One region of the Isoptericola sp. Y541 genome, then DNA from elsewhere that is predicted to be linked to it. Evidence: predicted binding sites of a transcription regulator. Region 1 holds the regulator's gene; each other region holds the start of a gene.

Region 1 (7,653 bases):
GCTGTCACCGATGGCGTGGCGGATGCTGGTCCGACGCGTGCCCACGCGGTCGATGACCATCGTCGGCGACGTCGCGCAGACATCGTCCCCTGCGGGGGCACGGTCGTGGGCGGGCGCGCTCGACCCCGTGCTGGGCGGCTCGTGGCGCCTCGAGGAGCTCACGATCAGCTACCGCACCCCGGCCGAGGTGGCCGACGCCGCGCAGCGCATGGCGACCGCGGCCGACCTCCCGGTCTCCCCCCTCACGGCGGCCCGGCAGGTGGACCGCGCACTGGAGCTGCTGCGCGTCGACGACCCCGACCCCTCCGCGCCGGCCCTCGTCCAGGAGGTCGTCGACCAGGTCGTCGCGCTGGCGGGCGAGTTCGTGGAGTCCGACGGCGCGGGCCGGGTGGCGGTGATCGCCCCCGGCGACCGCGTCCCGGCGCTCCGCGAGGCCGTGCGGTCCGCCGTCGCGCAGCGGCTGGGCGCCGAGGGCGCGCGGCTCCTCGCCCAGCGTCCCGACGACGCCCAGGTGAGCGTCCTCGACCCGCGCGCGGCCAAGGGCCTGGAGTTCGACGCCGTCGTCCTGGTCGAGCCTGCCGCCGTCGCGGACGGCCCCGGCCGCTCTTCCGACCTGTACGTCGCCATGACCCGGCCGACCCAGCGGCTCGTGATCGTGCACGGGCAGCCGCTGCCCGCCGGAATCGTGGAGCCGGCCGTGGCGTGAGACGGGTTTGTGGGCGCCGACGGGACAGCGCACCATGGGGGCGTGCTGCGCGCCCTGTTGCTCGAGAACGTCCATCCTGTCGCCGCCCAGAATCTCCGTGACGCGGGGATCGAGGTCGTCACGCGCTCCGGTGCGCTCGACGAGGCCGAGCTGATCGAGTCCCTCGCGGACTTCCAGATCCTCGGCATCCGGTCCAAGACCACCGTCACCCGGAAGGTCCTGGCGAGCGTGCCCGGGCTGCTCGCCGTGGGGACGTTCTCCATCGGCACCAACCAGATCGATCTCGACGCCGCCGCGGCCCACGGCGTCGCCGTGTTCAACGCGCCGTACTCGAACACCCGGTCGGTGGTGGAGCTCGCCGTCTCCGAGATCATCGCCCTGACCCGGCGACTCACGGTGCGCGACAAGGCGCTGCACGACGGCGTGTGGGACAAGACCGCCGACGGCGCGCACGAGGTGCGCGGCCGCACGCTGGGCATCATCGGGTACGGCAACATCGGCTCACAGCTCTCCGTCCTGGCGGAGAACCTCGGGCTGCGCGTCGTCTTCTACGACACGGCCGAGAAGCTGGCGCTCGGCAACGCGCGCCGCGTCGAGACGATCGAGGAGCTCCTCGCGGTCGCCGACGCCGTGACCATCCACGTCGACGGCCGTCCCGGCAACGCCGGGCTCTTCGGCGCGGACCTCTTCGCGGGGATGAAGCCTGGGGCCATCTTCCTCAACCTGTCCCGCGGCTTCGTCGTCGACGTGGAGGCGCTCCGCGAGCACATCCTGTCGGGCCACCTCGGCGGCGCCGCCGTCGACGTCTTCCCGACCGAACCCAAAAAGCGCGGCGACGAGTTCACCTCGCCCCTGCGGGGGCTGCCGAACGTCATCCTGACGCCGCACGTCGGCGGCTCGACGGAGGAGGCCCAGGAGGCCATCGGCGAGTTCGTGTCCAAGAAGGTCCGCGACTTCGTGCAGACGGGATCCACCACGCTGTCCGTGAACCTGCCGGGCCTGCAGCTCGCGCACACCGGTGTCGGCCGCATCATGCTGCTGCACCGCAACGTCCCGGGCGTCCTCGCGGCCGTCAACCAGGTCTTCGCCGACCACGGCGCCAACATCGAGGCACAGATGCTCGCGACGCGCGGGGAGATCGGGTACGTCGTGACCGACATCTCGGACGTGACGCAACGGGGCGCCTCGGCCAAGCTCCAGGAGATGCCCTCGACGATCCGGCTGCGCATCCGCGACGCTTTCGAGCGTCCCGAGTTCCCGCCCGGGCCGGCCGCCGGCTGACCTCGACGACGCCGATGCGCGAAGGGCGCCCCCGGAGTTCCGGGGGCGCCCTTCGCGCGCGTGGTCGAGATCGCTCAGCCGGACTTGCGGCGGAACATCTTCTGGACCGGACCGGCGGTCTCGGAGCCGTGGACCTGTCCCGTGTTCGCGTCCTTGCCCGTGGTCGGGTGGCTGGCTGCGTTCTTCTTCTCCAGCGCCTCCCGGAAGCGCGCCTTCGTATCCTCGCTGGGCTTCTCCGCCCGTGAATTGTCCGTCGTCATCACGATCACCTCGTCGTCCGTCGGGGTGGGCGTGCTGGCACGGCCATCCGCGCAAGCACCTGATCCGGTCCAGCATGCGCTACCGCCATCCGGGACGCCAGGGCATTTCGGGCGTCGGACGCGCGGGCGCCGGACGCCGTCATTCCGTGCCGTCCCCGGCCGCCGCCCGCGCACCGACCGCATCCCGGCCGTCCCCGGCCTCGTCCCCGTCGTCGTCACGGGTCTCGCGCTCGGCGCGCAGCGACGTGATGGCGCTCTCGAAGTCCTCGAGCGACTCGAACGACTGGTAGACGCTGGCGAAGCGCAGGTAGGCGACCTCGTCGAGCTCGCGCAGCGGCCCGAGGATCGCGAGCCCCACCTCGTTGGCCTCGATCTCCGGGCGCCCAGAAGCGCGCAGGGTCTCCTCCACCTTCTGCGCCAGCACGGCCAGGTCGTCGGCGCTCACCGGACGCCCCTGGCAGGCCTTGCGCACCCCGGACACCACCTTGTCCCGGCTGAAGGGCTCGGTGACGCCGGAGCGCTTCGCGACCGACAGGCTCGCGGTCTCGATGGTGGTGAAGCGGCGCTGGCACGCGGGGCACTGCCGGCGACGACGGATGGACGCACCGTCGTCGGAGGTGCGCGAGTCGATGACTCGCGAGTCCGCGTGGCGGCAGAACGGGCAGTGCATCGCTGGTCTCCTGCGCTCGGCTCCGGACCGGCGCCCGGCTGCCCGACAAGGTAAGCGCCCGGTGACGCTCGGCGCAAGCAGGCCCGTCATGGACCGGGCGCCCTGCTGCACCGTGGTGCGCGCCCGTGATGCGCGCCACGCTCGGTCCAGGAAGTGCGCGCGACGCTCAGTCCAGCGGGAGGATCACCATCTGGCCGGTCAGCAGCTCCGCCGACGCCAGCCCGTTCAGCTCGCGCAGCTCCGCGACCACGTCCCGCACGTCCTCCCCCGCCCCGCGCACCGCGCTCGCGTACTGCCACAGCGTCTCGCCCGGGGCGACCGTGTGCAGCCGGACCTCCACGCCGGACCCCGGCGACTCCGCCACCGCGCGCTGACCGGCGAGCCCCGCACCCACCAGGACGAGCACGACGAGCACCATGATCACGACGCGGCCGCGCCGCGTGAGCCGCAGGCCACCGAGCCCCAGAAAGCCGGTCACGTCCTTGGTCGCGCTCGAGGTGGTCATCATCCCGTCCTCCGGTCCACGTCGCGGTTGCCGGCTTCGCCGGCTTCGTCGAACACACGTTCTTCGAACACCTGTACGTCGAACTGCTGTACTAGGTGTACCACGTCCGACCGACACGGTCGAGACCCGATCGAACAGATGTTTGATGTCGGGGGGCATCTGGCCTAGAGTGACGACCAGCGCGATGGAAGGTTTGTCGGATTTCATCGGCCCGGCGGCGGGCCGCCCCTGGAGGACGGAGAACGCGATGACCAGCGGACGGGACCAGGCCCCGGCGACCACGGCGGAGTCGTGGACGGCGACCGCCGACACGGCGACGGACGCCCCCGGCGCCACGCTCGCCTCGGTGAGCGAGCTCACGCCATCCGCCGACCGGCTCACTCCGCGCCAGCGGCGTGTCCTCGAGACCATCCGGAGCTCCGTGGCGGCGCGCGGCTACCCCCCGACCATGCGCGAGATCGGCGAGGCCGTGGGCCTGGCGAGCCCGTCCTCGGTCAAGCACCAGCTCACCACCTTGGAGCGCAAGGGGTACCTGCGGCGCGACCCGAACCGGCCGCGCGCCATCGAGGTCGTCGACCCCGATGCCGGGACCGCGCGCGAGGCGCCGGGCACCGTCGGTGCCCGCACCCCGGGCTTCGTCGCCGGCTCCGTCGCCGGCTCCGTGGCCGGCTCTGACGCCCAGGCGGCCACGCCGCCCTCGTACGTACCGTTGGTGGGCCGGATCGCCGCGGGCGGTCCGATCCTCGCCGAGCAGGTCGTCGAGGACGTCTTCCCGCTCCCGCGGCAGATCGTGGGCGACGGCGACCTGTTCCTGCTGAAGGTCGCGGGCGACTCGATGGTGGACGCGGCGATCTGCGACGGGGACTGGGTCGTGGTGCGTAGCCAGCCCGTCGCGGAGAACGGCGAGGTCGTCGCCGCGATGATCGACGGCGAGGCCACGGTCAAGACGTTCAGGCAGGCGGACGGCCACACCTGGCTGATGCCGCAGAACCCGGCATACTCCCCCATCGCCGGCGACGAGGCACAGGTGCTCGGCCGGGTCGTGGCGGTACTCCGCAGCCTCTGAGCCGCGACGGCGTCACGGCCGCGGCGGCCCGGTCGTCACAGGCCCAGTGTCGTCACAGGCCCAGTCGCTGCTGGACCGCACGCATGCTCTCGGCCGACGCTCGCAGACCCGCGACCTCGTCGTCCGAGAGCGGCGTGTCGATGGTTTCTGCCACGCCGCGCCGGTCGACGAGCGACGGGATCGAGAGGCACACGTCCTCGATCCCGTAGAAGCCGTCGAGGCGTGACGACACGGTCATCACGCGGTGCTCGTCGTTGAGGATCGCCTCGATGATGCGGGTGGCGGCCAGGCCCACGGCGTAGTTGGTCGCCCCCTTGCCCGCGATGACCCGGTAGGCGGACTCGACGACGTCGGTCGCGATCCGGCGCCGCGCCGGCTCGTCGAGCGGCGGCCGGCCGCGGAACGGGCGCCAGTCCAGCAGGGGCACGCCGGCGATCGTGGCCGAGCTCCACAGCACGATCTCCGAGTCACCGTGCTCCCCGGCGATGTTGGCGTGCACGTTTCCGACGGCGACCCCGCAGTGCCGCGAGAGTGTGTCGCGCAGCCGGGACGAGTCGAGCACGGTGCCGCTGCCGAAGACGCGCTCCTGCGGGAGCCCGCTGATCTGCTGGGCCGCATAGGTAACGACGTCCACCGGGTTCGTGACCATGAGGTAGACCGCGTCGGGCGCCACCTCAAGGAGCCGCGGCAGGATCGTGCGGGTCAGGTTGACGGTCGCCTCGGCGAGGTCCAGGCGGGTCTGCCCCGGCTTCTGCTTGGCGCCCGCCGTGACCGCCACGACGTCCGCACCCCGGCACACCTCGATGTCGTCCGAGCCCTCGATCTCGGCCTGCGGGATGAACATGCCGCCGTGCCGCAGGTCCAGGACCTCCGCCTCGACCTTCGCGCGGTTCACGTCCATAAGCGCGACGGACCTGGCGGCGCCCCGGCCGAGCGCCGCGTACGCGAGGGTCGAACCCACCGCGCCGGCGCCGACGATCGCGAGCTTGGTCGTGCTCCGTGTGCCGTTCACTGCTCCAGGCTAGGTGTCGAGCCGACGCAGCGCAGCGCGGACGAGCTCGCCGTCGGTGGTCGGCCAGAAGTCGGGCATCGACCGGGTGAGGAAGGTGCCGTAGCGGGCCGTCGCGAGCCGGGGGTCGAGGACGGCGACGACGCCCCGGTCCTCGCTGCCCCGCACCAGGCGGCCGGAGCCCTGGGCGAGCAGCAGCGCCGCGTGCGTGGCCGAGACCTGCATGAAGCCGTTGCCGCCCGACTCCTCCACGGCCCGCGCCCGTGCGGCCTTGACCGGGTCGTCCGGGCGCGGGAACGGGATACGGTCGACGAGCACGAGCTGGCACGACGGGCCCGGCACGTCCACGCCCTGCCACAGCGAGAGGGTGCCGAAGAGGCACGTCGCCGGGTCGTCGGCGAAGGCCTGGACCAGGGTGGGCAGCTGGTCGTCGCCCTGGCAGAGCACGGGCACGTCGAGCCGCTCGCGCATGGCCTCGGCCGCCGCGAGCGCCGCGCGTCGCGACGAGAACAGGCCGAGCGTGCGGCCCCCGGCCGCCTCGATCAAGCCGGCGATCTCGTCGAGCTGGGCGTCCGTGGTCGGCTCGCGACCGGGGGCGGGCAGGTGTCGGGCCACGTAGAGGATGCCCTGGCGCGGGTAGTCGAAGGGGCTGCCCACGTCGAGCCCGGTCCAGTCCGGGGTCTCGTCGGTGCCGCCCGACCCGGCCAGCCCCAGCGACCGGGCGACGGGGTCGAACGTGCCGCCCAGCGTCAGCGTCGCGGAGGTGAACACCCCTGTCGCCTCGGCGAGCAGGTGCGTGCGGATCAGGCCGGCGACCGCCAGCGGGGCCGCGTGCAGCCGGGTGACGCCGTCACCGGCCCAGGGCGCGTTCTCGGGCGGTCGCGAGCACCACAGCACGTCCGACGTCGTGTCCTCGGCGGCCATCCGCTCCGCGATCTCGAAGAGCTGCAGCACCGCCGACTGCGCCATCTTCATGCCCGCGTCGGGCGCTCCCTGTTCCCGGCCCTTGGGCTCGCCCTGCGGCTTGAGCCGGGTGAGCAGCTCGCGCGCCGCGTCGCGCACCGAGGCGACAGCCGCGCGCAGCTCGTCGGGGAGCCCGAGGGGGAAGCGCTCGGCCGGCGCCGTGGCGAGCAGCGAGCCCAGCCGCTGCGACGCGGCGTCCAGGGCCTCCGTCTCGGTACCCCCGTGCCGCCGCGCGAGGCGGGCCGCGTGCTCGACAACCGTCAGCGACAGGTCCATCGTCGCGGCGGCGGTCACGCGCTCGGCGAGCTCGTGCGCCTCGTCCACGACGACCGTGTCGTGCTCTGGCAGGACTCCGGGGTTCCCGGAGACGGCGATCCCGAGCATCGCGTGGTTGGTCACGACCACGTCCGCGTCCCGCGCGGCGGCCCGCGCGCGCTCGGGGAAGCACTCGGCCAGCAGCGGGCACCGGTTGCCGAGGCACTCGAGGGCCGTGACGGAGACCTGGCGCCAGGCACGGTCGGGGACGCCCGGGACGAGGTCGTCGCGGTCACCGGTCGTCGTCTCGTCGGCCCACGCGTGCACGCGGCGCACTTGGTCGGCGAGGGTGGTCGCGTCGTCGCGCGCCCCGCGGCGGCCGCGCGATGCCGCCGGCGCGGGGTGCTGCTCGGCGCCGGCGCCCTCCCCCGGCCCGGGGTCGGCCGGCAGGTCGAAGAGTGTGGCGCCCTCCACCGGATAGCCGCCGGTGACCTTGTGGCGGCACAGATAGTTGTGCCACCCCTTGAGCAGGGCGACCTTCGGGGCGCGGGGCAGCCGGGGGCCCACGGTCTCGGCGACCAGCGGGAGGTCCCGGGTCACGACCTGGCGCTGCAGCGCGAGCGTCGCGGTGGAGATCACCACGCGCCGCTTGTCCACCACCGCGTGCCGGACCGCGGGCACGAGGTACGCGAGCGACTTGCCGGTGCCGGTGCCCGCCTGGACCAGGAGGTGGCGGCCCTCGTCGACGGATTCGGCGACCGCCTCGGCCATCTGGTGCTGCCCCTCCCGGCGTCCGCCGCCGAGCGCTCCCACGGCCAGGTCGAGGAGCGTCTGGGCGTCGGGGGCGTCGGGAGAGTTCACCCGTCGATCCTAGGGCCGGTCACCGACCGTCCGGGGCCGCGCCCACAGCGCAAGCGAGCCCGAGCACCGCCGCCGGG
Region 2 (7,653 bases), on a different contig from region 1:
GTCGTCGGGCAGGCCGTGCAGCGTGAGCCGCTCCCCCGTGTGCTCGGCGACCGTCTCGAACGCGTACCGGATCGCCGTGAGCATGCCCAGGCCCAGGAGGTCGAACTTCACCAGCCCCGCGTCGGCGCAGTCCTCCTTGTCCCACTGCAGCACCGTGCGCCCCTCCATGCGGGCCCACTCCACGGGGCAGACCTCGATCACCGGCCGGTCGCACATCACCATCCCGCCCGAGTGGATACCCAGGTGGCGGGGCAGGCGCAGCATGCGCTCGGCCAGGTCGAGCACCGGCGCGGGGATCTGCCCCTCCTCCTCGGCCGACCGCGGCCGCTGCCCGGGCACGACATCGTGCGAGTCGTCGGCCCTGCGCGTCTCGCCCGCGTCCGTCGCGAGCGGGTCCACGAACCGGTCCCCGCCTCCCCACAGCCGTTCCTTCTCGGCGTCCTTCGCCATGCCCTTCACCATGCCCTTCACGACGGTCCGGCTCGGCTGCGCGCCGGCCGACGCCCGGGCGTCGCGGGCCGTCCGGTCGGCCGCCGGGCTGGTCGGGTCCGGCCCCCGCAGCGACCCCCAGCGCTCGATGGACTTGCTCCAGGCGTCCTGCTGCCCGACGTCGTACCCGAGCGCGCGGGCGGCGTCGCGCACGGCCGAGCGCGGCCGGTAGGAGATGACGTTCGCCACCTGCGCCGCATGGGTGCGCCCGAACTTCGTGTAGACGTGCTGGATGACCTCCTCGCGGCGCCCGGACTCGATGTCGATGTCGATGTCCGGCGGGCCGTCCCGCTCGGGTGCGAGGAAGCGCTCGAACAGCAGGCCGTGCCGGACGGCGTCGACCGCGGTGATGCCCAGCGCGTAGCAGACCGCCGAGTTGGCGGCGCTCCCCCGGCCCTGGCACAGGATGCCGTGGCGGCGGCAGAACTCCACGAGGTCGTAGACGACGAGGAAGTACCCGGGGAAGCCCAGGTCCTCGATGACCTGCATCTCGTGGTCGATCTGCGCCCACGCCCGGGCGCCCGCGGACCCGTCGTGACCCTGCCCTGGTCGGGGCCCGTACCGGTCCGTCGCGCCACGGCGCACCAGCTCACGCAGCCAGGTGGCCTCGTCGTAGCCGTCGGGCACCGGGTACGGCGGCAGGTTCGGGGCGACCAGGTGCAGGTCGAAGGCGCACTCGGCCGCGAGCTCCGCCGCGGTCGCCACCGCCTGCGGGTGCCGCCGGTGCAGCGCGCGCATCTCGGCGGCCGAGCGCAGGTGCGCCGTGGGGCCGCCCGGCAGCCAGCCGTCCATGCCGTCCAGCGAGGACCGCGCCCGCACGGCGGCGAGCGCCCCCGCCAGGTCGGCGTCGCGCGGGCGGGCGTAGTGCGCGTCCGTGGTCGCCACGAGCGGCAGGCCCGCGTCGCGCGCCAGGCCGGCGAGCGCGTCGTGCAGGTCGGCGTCCCGGGGGTCGCCGGTCGCGGTGATCTCGACGGCCACGTTGTCGCGCCCGAAGGCGTCGACCAGCAGGTCGAGCTCGCGCCGGGCCGCGGCCACCCCACCGCCCGGCCCGGGCGCGGTGAGCGCGCGCCGGACGGCACCCTTGCGGCACCCGGTGAGCACGAGCCACTCGCCGCCCGCCTCGGCGCCGAGCTCCTCGAGGGAGTACCGGGCCTTGCCCTTGACCCCCGCGTCCAGGTGCGCGGTAGCGATCGCCCGCGACAGGTTCCGGTAGCCCTGGGTGCCGCGCGCCAGGACCAGCAGGTGGGTGGCCCGCGGGTCGGGGACGCCCGTCGGGGGGTCGAGCACCGGCCGGCTCCCGGCGGTGCCCGGCGCGGCCCCCGCCGTCTGCGGCGCGGGCAGGTGCAGCTCGGCGCCGAAGACGGTGGGCAGCCCCACCTTCCGGGCCGCCTCGGCGAAGCGGACCACCCCGTACAGCCCGTCGTGGTCGGTCAGCGCCAGCGCCTCGAGCCCCAGCCGCGCGCCCTCCGCCGCCAGCTCCTCCGGGTGCGACGCGCCGTCGAGGAAGCTGAACGCCGAGTGGGCGTGCAGCTCGGCGTACCCGCTCCGCCCCAGGCGCGTGCCTCGTTCCTCGGCCCCCACCCTCCGCTGCACCTCCGTCTCAGTCATAGCTCTCCTGATGACCGAGACTGCGGCTCCGCCCCAGGCGCGTGCCTCGTTCCTCAGCCCCCACCCTCCGCTGCACCTCCGTCTCAGTCATAGAACGCCTCGACCCGCCACGCGCCGCCCGACTGCGCCAGCAGCAGCGCCCGGCCGTCGTCGAGCACGGCCTGCAGGTAGACGCGGCGCGCGCCCCCACCGGCGGACCACCAGCGCTCGGCGAGCGGCCACGGGCCTGCCCACCCCGTCACCCCCGCCACGTCCTGCGTCCCGACCTCGTCGCCACGACCGCCCCCGCACACGACGACGGCGGGCTCCCCGCTCATCGCGAGCCGGGCGTCCACGACGACGTCGCGCCCCGCGGCGTCGAGCACCCGGGCGGGCACGGGGTCGGCCGGCAGGGCCGCCGGCGCGGGGCCGGGCAGGGCCCCGGGCCAGGGCAGCCCCGGGTCGCGACCGGGTGCGCCCTCCGTGCCGAAGGGCACGAGGCGCACCCGGTCACGGGGCCCGCGGCCGCCCTGCAGCTCCACCGTGAGCACGGCGTGCCCGCCGAGCAGACCCTGCACCCGCCCGAGCGCGCGGCGGGCGCGCTCGCCCTCGCCCGCGTCGGCGCCCCACAGGCCCGGCTGGTGCGTCGTGGCCGGGACCACGTCCTCGGCAGCCAGGGCGAGGTGCGCGATCGGCGCGACGACGGGGTCCGCCACCGCACCCGACCTGCCCCGCCGGGCGGACGCCGCGGTCAGCCACCCCTCGAGCTGCCACCGCACCCGGTCGGTGATCCGCGCCGCGCTCATCCCGCCGGCCGCGCCGTCGTCCGTACGCCACACGCGCTCCAGCACGGCGCCGCTGTCGCCGTCCACCCCGCCGAGGTCGTCCCCGCCGAGGTCCCCGCCGGCGGCCGTGCGCGCGGTGATGCGCAGCCGACCACAGGCCAGGCCGCGCGCGGCGAGCAGGTCGTACAGCTCGGTGGCCAGGCGGCGCGCGGCGAAGGTCGCGACGTCGACGCGCAGCGCGGGCGGGTCGAGCTCCTCGGCGACGGCGAGGTCCGCCTCGACGCGACGCCGGGCGGGCGGGCGCAGGTCCTCGCCGCGGGCCAGCCGCTGCGCCCAGGCGCCCAGGTCCCCGAACCGGGCCTGCACGCTCGGGGACGGCAGCCGGGCCAGGTCGCCGAGGGTGCGCAGGCCGAGGCGCCACCACAGCCCGGCCGCCTCGCGCACGGCGGCCACCCCCGCCGGGTCGCAGGTCGCGTGCACCAGCTCGCCCACGGGCCGGTCCGCGAGGAACGCGGCCGACGCGCCCGCGGGCACGACGGCGTCCTCGCGGGCGGCGAGCACCGCGGCGAGCAGGCCGTCGGCCACCCCCACCTGGCTCTCGTACCCGGTGCGCTCGGCGACCGCCCCCACGAGGACCTGCGCCAGCGCGAGCTCGGACCCGTGGTAGCGCGCGGCCCCGTCGGCCGGCAGCAGGAGCAGGCCAGGGCGCGCGACCTCGAGGCCCGCGACGACCGTCTCGGCAGCCAGCGCCACCGGCTCGAACTCGCGCGCGTCGCGGCCGTCGTCCGCCAGCAGCAGCGCCACCTCGGGGCACCGCTCCTGCGCCTGCCGGCGGCGCATCCCCCGCCGCACCCCCTGCGCGCGGGCGACGGCCGAGACGGCGACGACGCTGTGCCCCGCGCCCGTCCCGCCGCCGGACCGGGCGCCGAGCACCGCGGCGGGGACGTGCGCGTCCAGACCCGCGACGGCCAGCGCCGCCACCACCGGCCAGTCGGGGACCCACACCACGGCGGTCCGCATCACGCCACCCGCAGCCGGGCGCCCGGCCGTCCGGCTCGTTCATCAGCTCGCTCGTCCGCCTGCTCGCTCGCATCCTCGACGACGTCCCCGACAGCGGGGACGCCACCCACGACGGCCTCGACCCGCAGCGGCACGTCGACCTCGATCTCGACCGGCCGGGCGGCGGCGCCGCGGCCGGTGCGCAGCACGCTCAGGGTCCGACGACGCAGCCACCCCGCCCCGCGGTCGACGCCGGACCAGGTGCCGCCCCGCGCGTCGAGGGTGACGTGCGCGCCCGGCCACGCCGCCTGCGCCACCAGCACCGCGCCCCGCTCCCGGGTGCGCGCGGCGAGGCGGCGCCGGTCGGCGCCCGCCAGGGTGGCCCCCGGACCGACCACCACCACGTCCATCCCGTCGAGCAGCGCGGCGACCGCGGCCGGGGCGTCCGGGCCGGGGGCGGGCACGAGCACGGCCCGCCCGAGCGCGATCCCGGCGTCCGCGGCCGCAAGCATCCCGACCGCGGGCGCGCCGACGAACGCGACCCACGCCCCGGACCGCGAGGCCTCGGCCAGCAGAGCGAGCAGGAGCGTCGTCGACCCCCGCACCGCGAGCACGGTGCCCGCGGCCAGCCCGCCCCCTGGCAGGAGCGCGGACAGGTCCGGGTGCACCGGCAGCAGCCGGCCGCCGCCCGCCTCCGCCGTCCGCGCCCCGCCCCCGGTGCGCTGCTCCGCCGCCCGGAGCGCCGCCCGGGCGGCGGCGACCCGGTCGAGGGCAGGTACAGGTCCGGGTCCAGATCCGGGAGCAGGTCCGGGAGCAGGTCCGGGAGCAGGTCCGGGAGCAGGGTCCGAGGTACGCGGAGGGGCGACGACCGTCACTCGACCTCCTCCCGGGGTGCCGCCGCGCCACCGCACGACGCACCCAGACCGGGCACCACGGCGCGCGGGCACGCGACGCCTGGCTCACCCCTGCATCGTTCGAACATGCGTTCGAACACCTTCAGTAGACGCCGGGGCGACGACGCCTGTCAACCGCGCAGGTCGGCCGCACGGGCGCCGCCCGTCATGTGCGCTCGGCGCCACATACCGCGCAGTCGGTATGAATGTTTGGGCTCCTCGCGGTCCAGACTGGGGGCGCCAGCAGCAACGACGAGGAGGTCGTGCCCGTGCAGATCGTCGGCGTCCCGCCGCGCACCGTCGCGCCCCTCGAGCCGTCCCCGCACCCGGCACTGCAGCCACATCTGCAGCACCACCCCCGCAGCCACATCGAGGAGAGGACCCCGCATGACCGGGCAGACACCCCAGCTCCGCACCGCGATCGTCACCGGAGGAGCCCGCGGCATCGGCGCCGCGACCGCCCGCCGCCTGGCCGCCGACGGGCACGCCGTCGCCGTCCTCGACCTGCGCACCGAGCAGGCGGCCGAGACCGCCGCCGGCATCGTGGCGGGCGGCGGCCGCGCGGTCGGCATCGGCGTGGACGTCGCCGACGCGGACGCCGTCGAGGCCGCCGTCGCCCAGGTGACCGAGGAACTCGGCGCCCCCACCATCCTGGTCAACAACGCCGGGATCCTGCGCGACAACCTGCTGTTCAAGATGTCCCCGGACGACTGGGACGCCGTGCTGCGCGTGCACCTGCGCGGCGCGTTCGTGATGTCCAAGGCCGTGCAGGCGCACATGGTCTCCGCCGGCTGGGGCCGCATCGTCAACCTGTCCAGCACGTCCGCGCTGGGCAACCGCGGCCAGGCGAACTACTCCGCCGCGAAGGCGGGCATGCAGGGCTTCACCAAGACCCTCGCGATCGAGCTCGGAAAGTTCGGGGTCACGGCCAACGCCGTGGCCCCCGGCGTCATCGCCACCGACATGATCGCGGCGACCGCCGAGCGCATCGGCATGCCGCTGGAGGACTACCTCGCCGCCGCCGCTAAGGACGTGCCCGTGGGGCGCGTCGGGCAGCCCGAGGACATCGCCGCCGCGGTCTCGTTCTTCTGTTCCGAGGAGGCCTCGTTCGTCTCCGGCCAGGTGCTCTACGTCGCGGGCGGGCCGAAGGCATGAGCACGAGGAGCCCCCGCGGAGGTACGCCGAGGAACGAGGTGTGCCGGAGCGAGGCACCGCAGGGCTCGTGCAAAGGGGCCAAGGCATGAGCACGAGGAGCCCCCGCGGAGGTACGCCGAGGAACGAGGTGTGCCGGAGCGAGGCACCGCAGGCTCGTGCAAAGGGGCCAAGGCATGAGCACGACGACCGGCACGCCGATCCGGGTCGACTCCCCCGCCGCGCTCGCCGACGCCGTCGGCCGGCGCGCGACGGGCGAGTGGCTCACGATCGACCAGGGGCGCATCGACGCGTTCGCCGACGCCACCGAGGACCACCAGTGGATCCACGTCGACCCGGAGCGCGCGGCCTCGGGACCGTTCGGCACGACGATCGCGCACGGGTTCCTCACCCTGTCGCTGCTCCCACGCCTCGCCTCGTCGCTGGTCGAGGTGGGCAGCGTCGCGATGGCCATGAACTAGGGCTGGACCGCGTGCGGTTCCTCACGCCCGTGCCCGCCGGCTCCCGCGTGTGCGCCGCGACCGCGCTCACCGGGGCCGAGACGGTCGCCAGGGCGTGCGACTGTCCTCCAACGCGACCGTCGAGATCGAGGGGGTCGAGAAGCCCGCCCTCGTCGCCGAGGCCCTCGCCCTGTACGTCCCGGCGACCTGAGACACCCCGCTCACCCCGAGCCTGGTCACGGCGCGGCGGGCGGGCCGGCCCGCCCGGTCGAGCAGGTCGGTCGTCACCTCCCACAACCGCTGTACCCGGCGACGAGTGCTTTGGTCGGCGGGTAGGGGGCGTTGGCTGGGCGGGCGGCGACGGTGGCCGCAATGCCAGCGAACAGAGCGAGCCCGATGGTCGTCACCGCGCGTGCCGGGACGCTCGATCCGGCGCCGCGCGACCGTCGTCTGTCGAAGACTGCCGTTCTGGGACTCCGTTGTCGATCCGGTTGCGGATGGCGCGCAGGGCGTGGCGGAGTTCAGCAGGTTCGATCTCGGTGATGTTGGCGTCGAAGGTGAGCAGCAGCCCAGCGACCCCGGACCACGACCATGCTCCGAGCGTGAGCCGGCAGCCGTCCTCCGTGAGGTGCTCGACGGTGGAGCCGCCGGGAGCGAATCGCGCGACGGTCGAGGCGGGTAGAGCGATGATCGCTGAGCCCCTGCACGGCCATTCAGCTGCGACGTCGCCGCGGTCGTGGGTGGTCATCACGAAATTCACGGCGTCGCCGTGCGGGATGGCCCGCCGCTCGAAGGGCTTGTGCGTCGGCGTGCCCGGTACGAGGCGGTCGAGGCGCATGGCACGCCAGCGGTCCGCTGCGGGATCGAAGGCGACGAGATACCAGCGTGCCGCCCAGACCACGAGGTCATGTGGTTCGAGAGTGACGGTGACCGACTCACGGTCGTCGGCGTACTCGACCCGCAAAGCGTGGCGTCGGCTGATCGCGGTGCCGACGGAGCGGACGAGCTCGGCGTCGATGGGTGGTGCCGGGAACTCCCAGTAGTTCCGAGCCGCCGAGACAGTGAACGCCGCGGCGTGCAGACGGCTGCGTTCCGGCATCGCCTGGTGCAAGGTGGCCAGCGCTCGAGTCGCGTTCTCGCGGATGCCGGACAGCACCGTGGGAACCGTCTGCAGAGCTACCGCGGCGGCGACCGCTTGGTCTTCGTCGAACACGACCGGAGGAAGTGGTGTGGCGCGGCCGAGGCGGTAGCCACCTCCGACGCCGCGTACGGCCTCGATCTCGTAGCCGAGATCTCGGAGGGTGTCGA
Region 3 (7,653 bases), on a different contig from region 1:
TCCTGGACGCGGCAACGCCAGGCGAGGGGGACAGCCCCGCACTGACGACGACCATCGCCTATCGAGACGCGCTGACCAGCCTCTGGCTGCTCGACGACCTGCCGGCGTGGTCCCCGAGCCGCAGCGCCTTCGACCGCCACGTCTCGGCGCCCAAGCACCAGCTCGCCGACCCCGCGTTGGCCGCCAGGCTCCTCGGGGCCACCCAGGCCTCGCTCCACCTCGGCCGGCACGGCTCGCTGCTCGGACCGCTCTTCGAGTATCTCGTGTCGTTGAGCGTCCAGACCTACGCCGAGTCGGCACGGGCCCGAGCCCAGCACCTGCGCACCCAGGGCGGCACTCACGAGGACGAGGTCGACCTGATCGTCGAGCGCGACGACGGCGCCGTCGTCGCGCTCGAGACCAAGCTCGCGAGCAGCGTGAGCGACGCCGACGTCAAGCACCTGCTCTGGCTCCGCGACAAGCTCGGCGACGACCTTCTGGACGCCGCGGTCATCACGACGGGCGAGCGGGCCTACCGTCGCCGCGACGGGATCGCCGTCATTCCCGCCGCGCTGCTCGGACCCTGAGGACCTCTCATGCGAAGGTCCCCGGCACGACGCCGGGGACGACCTGGAGCGGGCCCTCTTCGGGTGTCGGGACCTCGAACCCGTCGTAGTGGGCCGCCGCGACCTCCGGTGCCAGCAGGACGTCGTGCGCGTGCGCGCCGGTGCGCGCGGCCACGCGCGCCAGGGCCACGTCGCGCGGCGTGTCGACGTACACCACCAGGGTGTCCGCGCCGTGGGCCGCCCCGAGGGCCCGGTACTCGTCGCGGGAGGCCCGCGACCAGAACGACGAGTCCACGACGACGTCGCGACCCTGCGCGAGCAGGTCGTCCGCCCGCTCCCGCAGCGCCTCGCCCACCCGCCGCGCGTCGTCCTCCGGCAGCGGGTGGCGGGCCGCGTGCGTGGCCTCCCACGCGAGCTCGTCGACCGACGCCACCGCGTACCCCGCGTCCGCGTACCGGCGGGTGTGGGTGGACTTGCCGGCGCCCGCGGGGCCGCACATCAGGACGAGGCGGCGGCGCACCGCGCCGGCGGCGGGGCGGGCCGTGGTCACCTCAGGCCTCGAGCATCGCGTCCGGCCCGACGTCGCCCGCGTCGACGGCGACGTCGTGCTCGGCCAGCAGGCGCCGCAGCTGGTCGTGACCGTCGTCGACGCACCACTGGACGGCGTGGAGCCCCGCCTGGCGCGCGCCGAGGACGTTCCGCTCCACGTCGTCGACGAAGACCACCTCGTCCGGCTCGGCGCCGATGCGCCGCACCGCCTCGTCGAAGAACTCCGTGGCGGGTTTCGCGGCGCCAAGGTCGCAGGAGTAGCAGCTCACGTCAAACAGCAAGTCGTACCCCAGCTCCGTGCGCATGTACGCCTCGCGGTGGGCCTCCTGGTTGGTGCCGAGGTGCACGCCGTAGCCCGCCGCGCGCAGCTCGCGGACCAGACCGATCGACGCGTCGATCACCTCGATCCGGAGCCAGACGGCGCGGAACACGTCCCAGGGGTCGTCGGGCACGCCGAAGCGCGCGAGCCCGTCAGCGAGCACCGGCAGATAGTTGCCCCGCCCGGCAAGCATCGGCAGGTCCTGCGTCCACGTCTCGCGCAGGAACTCGCTCGACCGGTCGCCGAGGTACGGGTCCAGCACCGCGTCCCACCCGCCCGGGATCACCTGCAGGACCTCGTCCGCGTCGAAGAGCACGTGCCGGATCGCCATGCCCGGGACACTACCGCCGGCCTGGTCGCGCGCGTAGCCTCGTCGCCCATGGCCGACCCGCGCACGACGACGAACCCGCTGGTCCGTGCCGGTGGCCGAGCCCTCGGCCGGTTGAACGCCCGGCACCCGTGGAACCACAACGACCACTTCCACGGCTGGATCCTGCGGCGGCTGCCGCGGCGGCGCCTGCGCGCCCTGGACGTCGGGTGCGGCACAGGCGCCCTCGTGAACCGCCTGCGCCGCGAGGTCTTCGAGGTCGTGGGCCTCGACGTCGACGTCACGATGGCCGAGGCCGCGCGCGCCCGGTTCGCCGACGACCCCGCCGTCACCGTGCGCCACGACGGCTTCCTCGACCTGCCCGCCGACGGCTCGTTCGACGTCGTGACGATGGTGGCCTCGCTGCACCACATGGAGCTCGAGGCCGCGCTGCGCCACGCGGCCGGCGTACTCGCGCCCGGCGGGCGGCTGCTGGTGGTCGGCCTGGCGCGGCTGGGAGCGCCGCGGGACCTCGCCGTCGACCTGGTCTCATCGTTCGCAAACCCCGTTGTAGGGATGATCAAGCACCCGCGCGTCGCCGCGCCGGCCGCCCTGCCGGACGAGGCCGGGACCGACGCCGAGGGCCGGCCGGTCGTGCCCGTGCGGGACGCGCGCGAGACGTACGGCGAGGTCGCCACGGCCGCGCGCCGCGTGCTGCCCGGTGCGCGCTTCCGGCAGCGGCTGTTCTTCCGCTACACGCTCGAGTGGACCCGTCCGACGGACTGCTAGAAAGGGCGGCTGTGCGTTCTTGGTGAGCGAGCCCACCATCGCGGTGCCGTCGTGCACGGTGGACGCTTCGGTCAGAACGGCGGGATGCCGTCATCAGTGACGACGGTCCGTGCCGCCGACTCCGGAGCGCTTTCCCTGGTGGGCTCGTCGACCGGGCCAGCGGCGGGAGGTTCGGGGGGCGCCTGGCCCGCCAGGAACTGTGCCTCAATCGCCCAGGTGTCGAGCTGGTCGAGGGCGTGGTCGGCGCTGCCGGGGGCGGTGAGGTAGGTGCGCCCGCGGGGCGAGGTCCAGGCGAGGACGCCGTCGTCGAGCTGCTCGACCTGCCAGCAGGACTCGTGCTTCAGGGTGTGGTGCGCGCGGCAGAGATGCGCCAGGTTGCCGGCGTCGGTGGAGCCGCCGTCGGCCCAGCCGAGGGTGTGGTCGACGTCGCAGCGCGCGGCGGGCACGCGGCAGCCCGGGAACCGGCAGGTGACGTCGCGTTGGGTGAGGAAGGTGCGCAGGTCGGCGGGCACGACGTAGCTGCGCCGGTCGACGGTGAGCATCGCGCCGCTGACCGGATCGGTGAGCATGCGTCTGAGGGTGGGTGCGCGAGCAGCGAGATGTCGCGCGGTCTCGGCGTCGACGGGCGTCGTGCCGTCGAGAGTCGCGGGGGACTCGCTCGTGCCCGCGAGCGTGGACATCGGGACCGTGACGTGGACGACGGGCCGCACGCTCCGGGCCAGCGTGACCAACGGGTCGGGAGGACCGCAGTCGTGCTCGTGCTGTGCACCGTCGACCTGTGCGCTGTCGACCTGTGCGTCCTCGACCTGCGCGTCCTCGACCTGTGCACCGTCGAGCAGTAGGGCGCTGAGCCCGGCTGCTCTCAGCTGACCGATCCCGCGAGGGTCGCCGGCGGACCTGGCGCGCGCGGCGGCGCGGGTGAGCCGGTCGTGGACGGCGTGGGCGACGGGGGTGGGCACGTGGGCGGTGAGCCAGGACATGCCGTCCTTGCCGTCGTCGACCCAGACGTCGGCGCGCAGGGCGGCGGCCTCCCGCCGGACCTCGGCGGGGATGGGGTGCAACCGGTCTCGCGCGGCGTGGGCCAGGGAGCCGAACCGCGCCGGTGTCAGGGCGGGCGCCCGGTCCAGGACCGCGCGCTCGACCTGGGCGGCGGCTTGGGCGGGGAGGTCGGCGACCGCGTCGACGAGCGTCGAGGCGTGCTGGTAGGAGATGCGGCCCCCGCACAGGGCTTCCAGCGTCGCGGTCGCCGTCGACGCGAGGACCTGCGCGTCAGCGAGGAACCCCTGCGCGACGTGCTCGCTCACCCCCAGGGCGCAGGCGACCTCGGCCGCCAACGCCCGGTGCGCGACCGACCCACGACGCTCGGCAGATGACGACTCCACCCGCGCGACCTCGACGTCCAGCATCGACTCCGGGGCAGCATCGGCGGCCTCGAGCACCTCGGCCAGGGCGACCGTACGTCGTCCCGCGGCCGCATTCAGAGCTGTCTGCTCGTCCGTCGCCCGACCCAGGGCAGCATCCAGCGCCTGCTGCGCTGCGACGGTGCCGGGCTGCGTTGCCATGGGACGAGTCAACCACCAGCCACCGACAGGCACTCGAACACGCGTTCGACCCATCGCGGCCGTGCCCCGGGCGGGGCGGGTCGAGGCGTGAAACGCGCGCGAGCGCGAACGCACAGGGCGCACGCCAGGCCTGTGCGGCTCAGGCGGGCTTGCTCTGCAGCTCCAGCACGCCGAGCGAGCGCGTCGCGACGCCCTCGGCGGTGCGGTCCCCCAGGTCCCGGGCCGCGCGACGCGCGGCGGTGTGCAGGCGCCGCGCCTCGTCGCGGTGCCCGTGCGCGTCGAGGTACCGCCACAGCACGGTCGACAGGTCGACGACGTGGGTGAGGTGGCCCAGGAGCAGCGCCTGCTCCGCGGCGCACACCAGGGTCGACCGTTCGTCGTCGAGCCATCGCAGGGCGGCGTCGGGCCCGTCCAGCGGTGGCGTGAGCACCTCGGGGAGGTCGGTGCGCAGGCGCGTCTCGGCCGGTTCGAGGCAGGCGGCAGCGCGCACCGCCGCGGCCAGGTAGTAGTCGAACATCCGCCGCGGGCCGGCCGCGGCGTCCTCGTGTTCCGCCGCGAGCTCCGCGGCGTAGATGCGCAGCAGGTCGTGCATCTCGTAGCGGCCGCGCTCCGCCTCGTCGAGCAGGCGGCACCGTACGAGGTCGTCGATGAGCCGGCGCGTGCGCTGCAGGTCCGTGCTGCCCAGCAGCGCCGACGCGCAGAACGGGTCCAGGTAGTGGCGCGCGTGCGCGCAGTGGAAGCCGGAGCGCCGGAACAGCAGCGCCTGCTCCGGCGCGAGCTGCCGGTACGACCACGACAGCACCGAGCGGACCGACGTGTGGCTGTCGCCGGTCTCCAACAGGTCCAGCCGGTCCCGTTCCACGCCCAGCGCCGCCACCAGGTGCGCGATGTCGTCGGGCCCGGCGTCGCGCAGCCGCTCGGCGGCGACGCGCAGCGCCAGCGGCAGGCGGGCGCACCGCTCGACGAGGGCGTCCACCAGGTCGTCCACTCGGTCGTCCACCAGGTCGTCCACCCCGCGCCCGGAGTCGCTGTGGGCAGGGAGGTCGTCCCCGAGCCGAGCACCCAGCAGGGCCCGCGCGTCCCGCCGGGTCATCCGGCTGACGTCGAGCCGGTCGGCGCCCTCCCCCGCGGTCAGCCCGGCAAGTGTGTCGCGGCTGGTGACCACCGTGACGCAGCCGGCCGACCCGGGCAGCAGGGGCCGCACCTGGTCGGCGTCGGACGCGTTGTCCACCACGAGCAGCAGGCGGCGGCCGTCGGTCAGGGTGCGGAACCTCGCGGCGCGGGCATCCAGGTCGGCGGGGATCGCGTCGCCGGCCTCGCCGACGGACCGCAGCAGCACCCCGAGCGCGTCCACGGGCGACACCGGTGCGTGCGGGCTGAAGCCGTGCAGGTCCAGGTGGAGCTGCCCGTCGGGGAACCGCTTGCGCGCCCGGTGCGCCCAGTGCGTCACCAGCGCCGTCTTGCCGACCCCGGCGGTCCCGGTGACGACGACCACCCGCGCACCGCCCTCCGAGTGCCTGCTGAACCGGTCGAGCGCCGCCAGCTCCTCGGCGCGACCGACGAACCCGCACGGGTCGTGCGGCAGCTGCGCAGGCGGACGGTGCGCAGGCGGACGGTGCGCCGGTACGGGGGATGGCGCCATCGCGGCGTCCTCGCCCGTGAGGATGCACCGCTCGAGCTCGCGGAGCTCCGATCCGGGTTCCAGGCCGAGCTCGTCGACGAGGGTCTGCCGGGCCGACCGGTAGGCGGCGAGCGCGTCGGCCTGTCGGCCGCTGCGGTACAGCGCCGTCATGAGCAGCGCGTGCAGGCGCTCCCGCAGCGGGTGGCGGCCCACCAGATCGGCGAGGTCCCCGACGACGCTCGCGTGGCGTCCGCACTCGAGCTCGGCGGCGTAGAGCTGCTCGAGCGCGGAGTCCCTCCGTTCGGTGAGCCGCCCCGCCTCCGCGGCGAGGGGGCCGAGGTCGAGGCCCTGGAACGGCTCGCCTCGCCACAACCCCATCGCGGAGTGCAGCAGCTCGGCCCGGCGGCCGGGGTCGGCGGTGCCCGTCGCGCGCTCCACGGTCTCGTCGAAAAGGTGCGCGTCCAGCTCCCCCGGGTGCACCTGCAGCACGTAGCCCCCGGCGTCGAGCGCCAGCCGGCCCTCCTCCCCGAGCGCACGGCGCAACCGGTGCACCGTCAGGTGCAGACGCTGCAGGTCGGCCGGGTCCCCGCTGTCCCAGAGCGCGTCCAACAGCGCCTCGGCCGGCACCGGCGAGTTGGCGCGGGTGAGCAGCAACGCCAACAGCCCGAGCCGGACCGCCCCGGACACCTGCGGTACGTCGTCCGCCCGCGCGACCCGCACCGGCCCCAGCACCTCGAAGCGCATGTCGTCCCCTTCCGACGTCGGGACCGATTGATCCCCACCCCACACAAGAGGTGACCGGGGCGACGGAAGTACGGCGAAAGGGCGAGGAAAGCGGCCGTCGGCACGGTGGTGCCCATCAGAGGTCGTCGACCGCCGCCGGGCCGGGCCGACGACCGCACCGTCCGCCCGGCGCGAGGGACACGAGGGGAAACCCATGCGACACAGCACGAGAAGGACGCTGGCGGCTGCGGCCGTCGGTGCCGCGGGGCTCGGCCTGCTGGGCGCCACGGCGGCCACCGCCGCACCCGCTCCGGACGCGCCGGGCGCCGACCCGGCCACGGCGGCCGCGTGGACGAGCACCGGCGCCACGTGGAACGACCCGAACGACGTCGGCGGAGTCTCCGTCTACGAGCGGGCTTCCAAGCCCAGCACCGGGGAGAACGTCCTCGGCCAGTTCATCGCCTACGGCGAGAAGATCACGATCATCGACAGCCACGACAACGACCGGAAGGCGATCGTCAAGCTCTGGGTCGGCGGCAGCGGCCCCGCCGTCTTCTACGGCAACGGCGATGGCACCGAGCGGGTCGTCAACAAGTCGTACGACGAGGGCCAGCCGGTCTACGTGCAGGTCTGCACCTCCGACTCGGCGAACGCTGTCTGCTCGGACAGGAAGTACAAGGGCAGGTCCTGACCGCCACCGCCACGGACGACCCACGAACGACCCACGAACGACCCACGAACGACCCACGAACGATCTCGAGGAGGAATCATGCGACTTCGCACCATGACGGCGGCCGTCGCCGCGACGCTCGGCGTCGCCGGCCTCTGCCTGCTCGGTCCGGCGGCCACGGCCGCCCCCGCGCCTGTGCCCGCACCTGACATGACCGACATGACCGCCACGACCGCCACGACCGCCACGGCGGCCAGCTGGTACATGGACACCGCTGCCTGGGCCGACGACGGCGACGCCGGCGGCGTCAGCATCTACGAGCAGGCCATCAAGAACGGCACCGAGCAGTACGTGATGGGCATGTTCGAGGCCAAGGGCGAGCACCTGACGATCTGGGACCACCACCCCAACGGCTACAGGTCGATCGTCAAGCTCTGGGTCGGCGGCAGCGGCCCGGCCGTCTTCTACTCCAACGGCGACGGGACGAAGCGCGAGCTGAACCTGTCCTACGACGAGGGCCAGACCGTGTACCTGCAGGCCTGCACCTCGACGTCCGCGAACGCCGTCT

Evidence for each region. The regulator LexA, encoded in region 1, represses DNA repair genes until DNA is damaged. The targets are predictions, from matches to a motif close to TCGAACANNTGTTCGA.
Region 2: the regulator LexA is predicted to act here: its motif matches at 4,835-4,850, upstream of imuA' (DnaE2-dependent mutagenesis accessory factor ImuA').
Region 3: the regulator LexA is predicted to act here: its motif matches at 4,105-4,120, upstream of AC1C2V_RS01455 (HNH endonuclease signature motif containing protein).

Annotation. Positions count from the first base shown of each region.
Region 1 is NZ_JCAIUJ010000006.1:205,896-213,548, reverse strand. It holds gene AC1C2V_RS14615 (HelD family protein) at 1-706, shown strand, start outside; gene serA (phosphoglycerate dehydrogenase) at 749-1,987, shown strand; gene AC1C2V_RS14605 (DUF5302 domain-containing protein) at 2,062-2,247, opposite strand; gene nrdR (transcriptional regulator NrdR) at 2,387-2,917, opposite strand; gene AC1C2V_RS14595 (LysM peptidoglycan-binding domain-containing protein) at 3,084-3,422, opposite strand; gene lexA (transcriptional repressor LexA) at 3,670-4,488, shown strand; gene AC1C2V_RS14585 (L-lactate dehydrogenase) at 4,541-5,500, opposite strand; gene AC1C2V_RS14580 (ATP-dependent DNA helicase) at 5,510-7,576, opposite strand.
Region 2 is NZ_JCAIUJ010000003.1:6,921-14,573, reverse strand. It holds gene AC1C2V_RS08460 (error-prone DNA polymerase) at 1-2,097, opposite strand, end outside; gene AC1C2V_RS08455 (Y-family DNA polymerase) at 2,181-3,881, opposite strand; gene imuA' (DnaE2-dependent mutagenesis accessory factor ImuA') at 3,881-4,735, opposite strand; gene AC1C2V_RS08445 (hypothetical protein) at 4,885-5,109, opposite strand; gene fabG (3-oxoacyl-ACP reductase FabG) at 5,141-5,908, shown strand; gene AC1C2V_RS08435 (MaoC/PaaZ C-terminal domain-containing protein) at 6,082-6,366, shown strand; gene AC1C2V_RS08430 (helix-turn-helix transcriptional regulator) at 6,749-7,653, opposite strand, start outside.
Region 3 is NZ_JCAIUJ010000001.1:291,320-298,972, forward strand. It holds gene AC1C2V_RS01435 (DUF4143 domain-containing protein) at 1-566, shown strand, start outside; gene AC1C2V_RS01440 (P-loop nucleotide/nucleoside kinase family protein) at 574-1,095, opposite strand; gene AC1C2V_RS01445 (HAD family hydrolase) at 1,097-1,744, opposite strand; gene AC1C2V_RS01450 (class I SAM-dependent methyltransferase) at 1,793-2,509, shown strand; gene AC1C2V_RS01455 (HNH endonuclease signature motif containing protein) at 2,581-4,071, opposite strand; gene AC1C2V_RS01460 (AfsR/SARP family transcriptional regulator) at 4,211-6,436, opposite strand; gene AC1C2V_RS01465 (hypothetical protein) at 6,630-7,106, shown strand; gene AC1C2V_RS01470 (hypothetical protein) at 7,185-7,653, shown strand, end outside.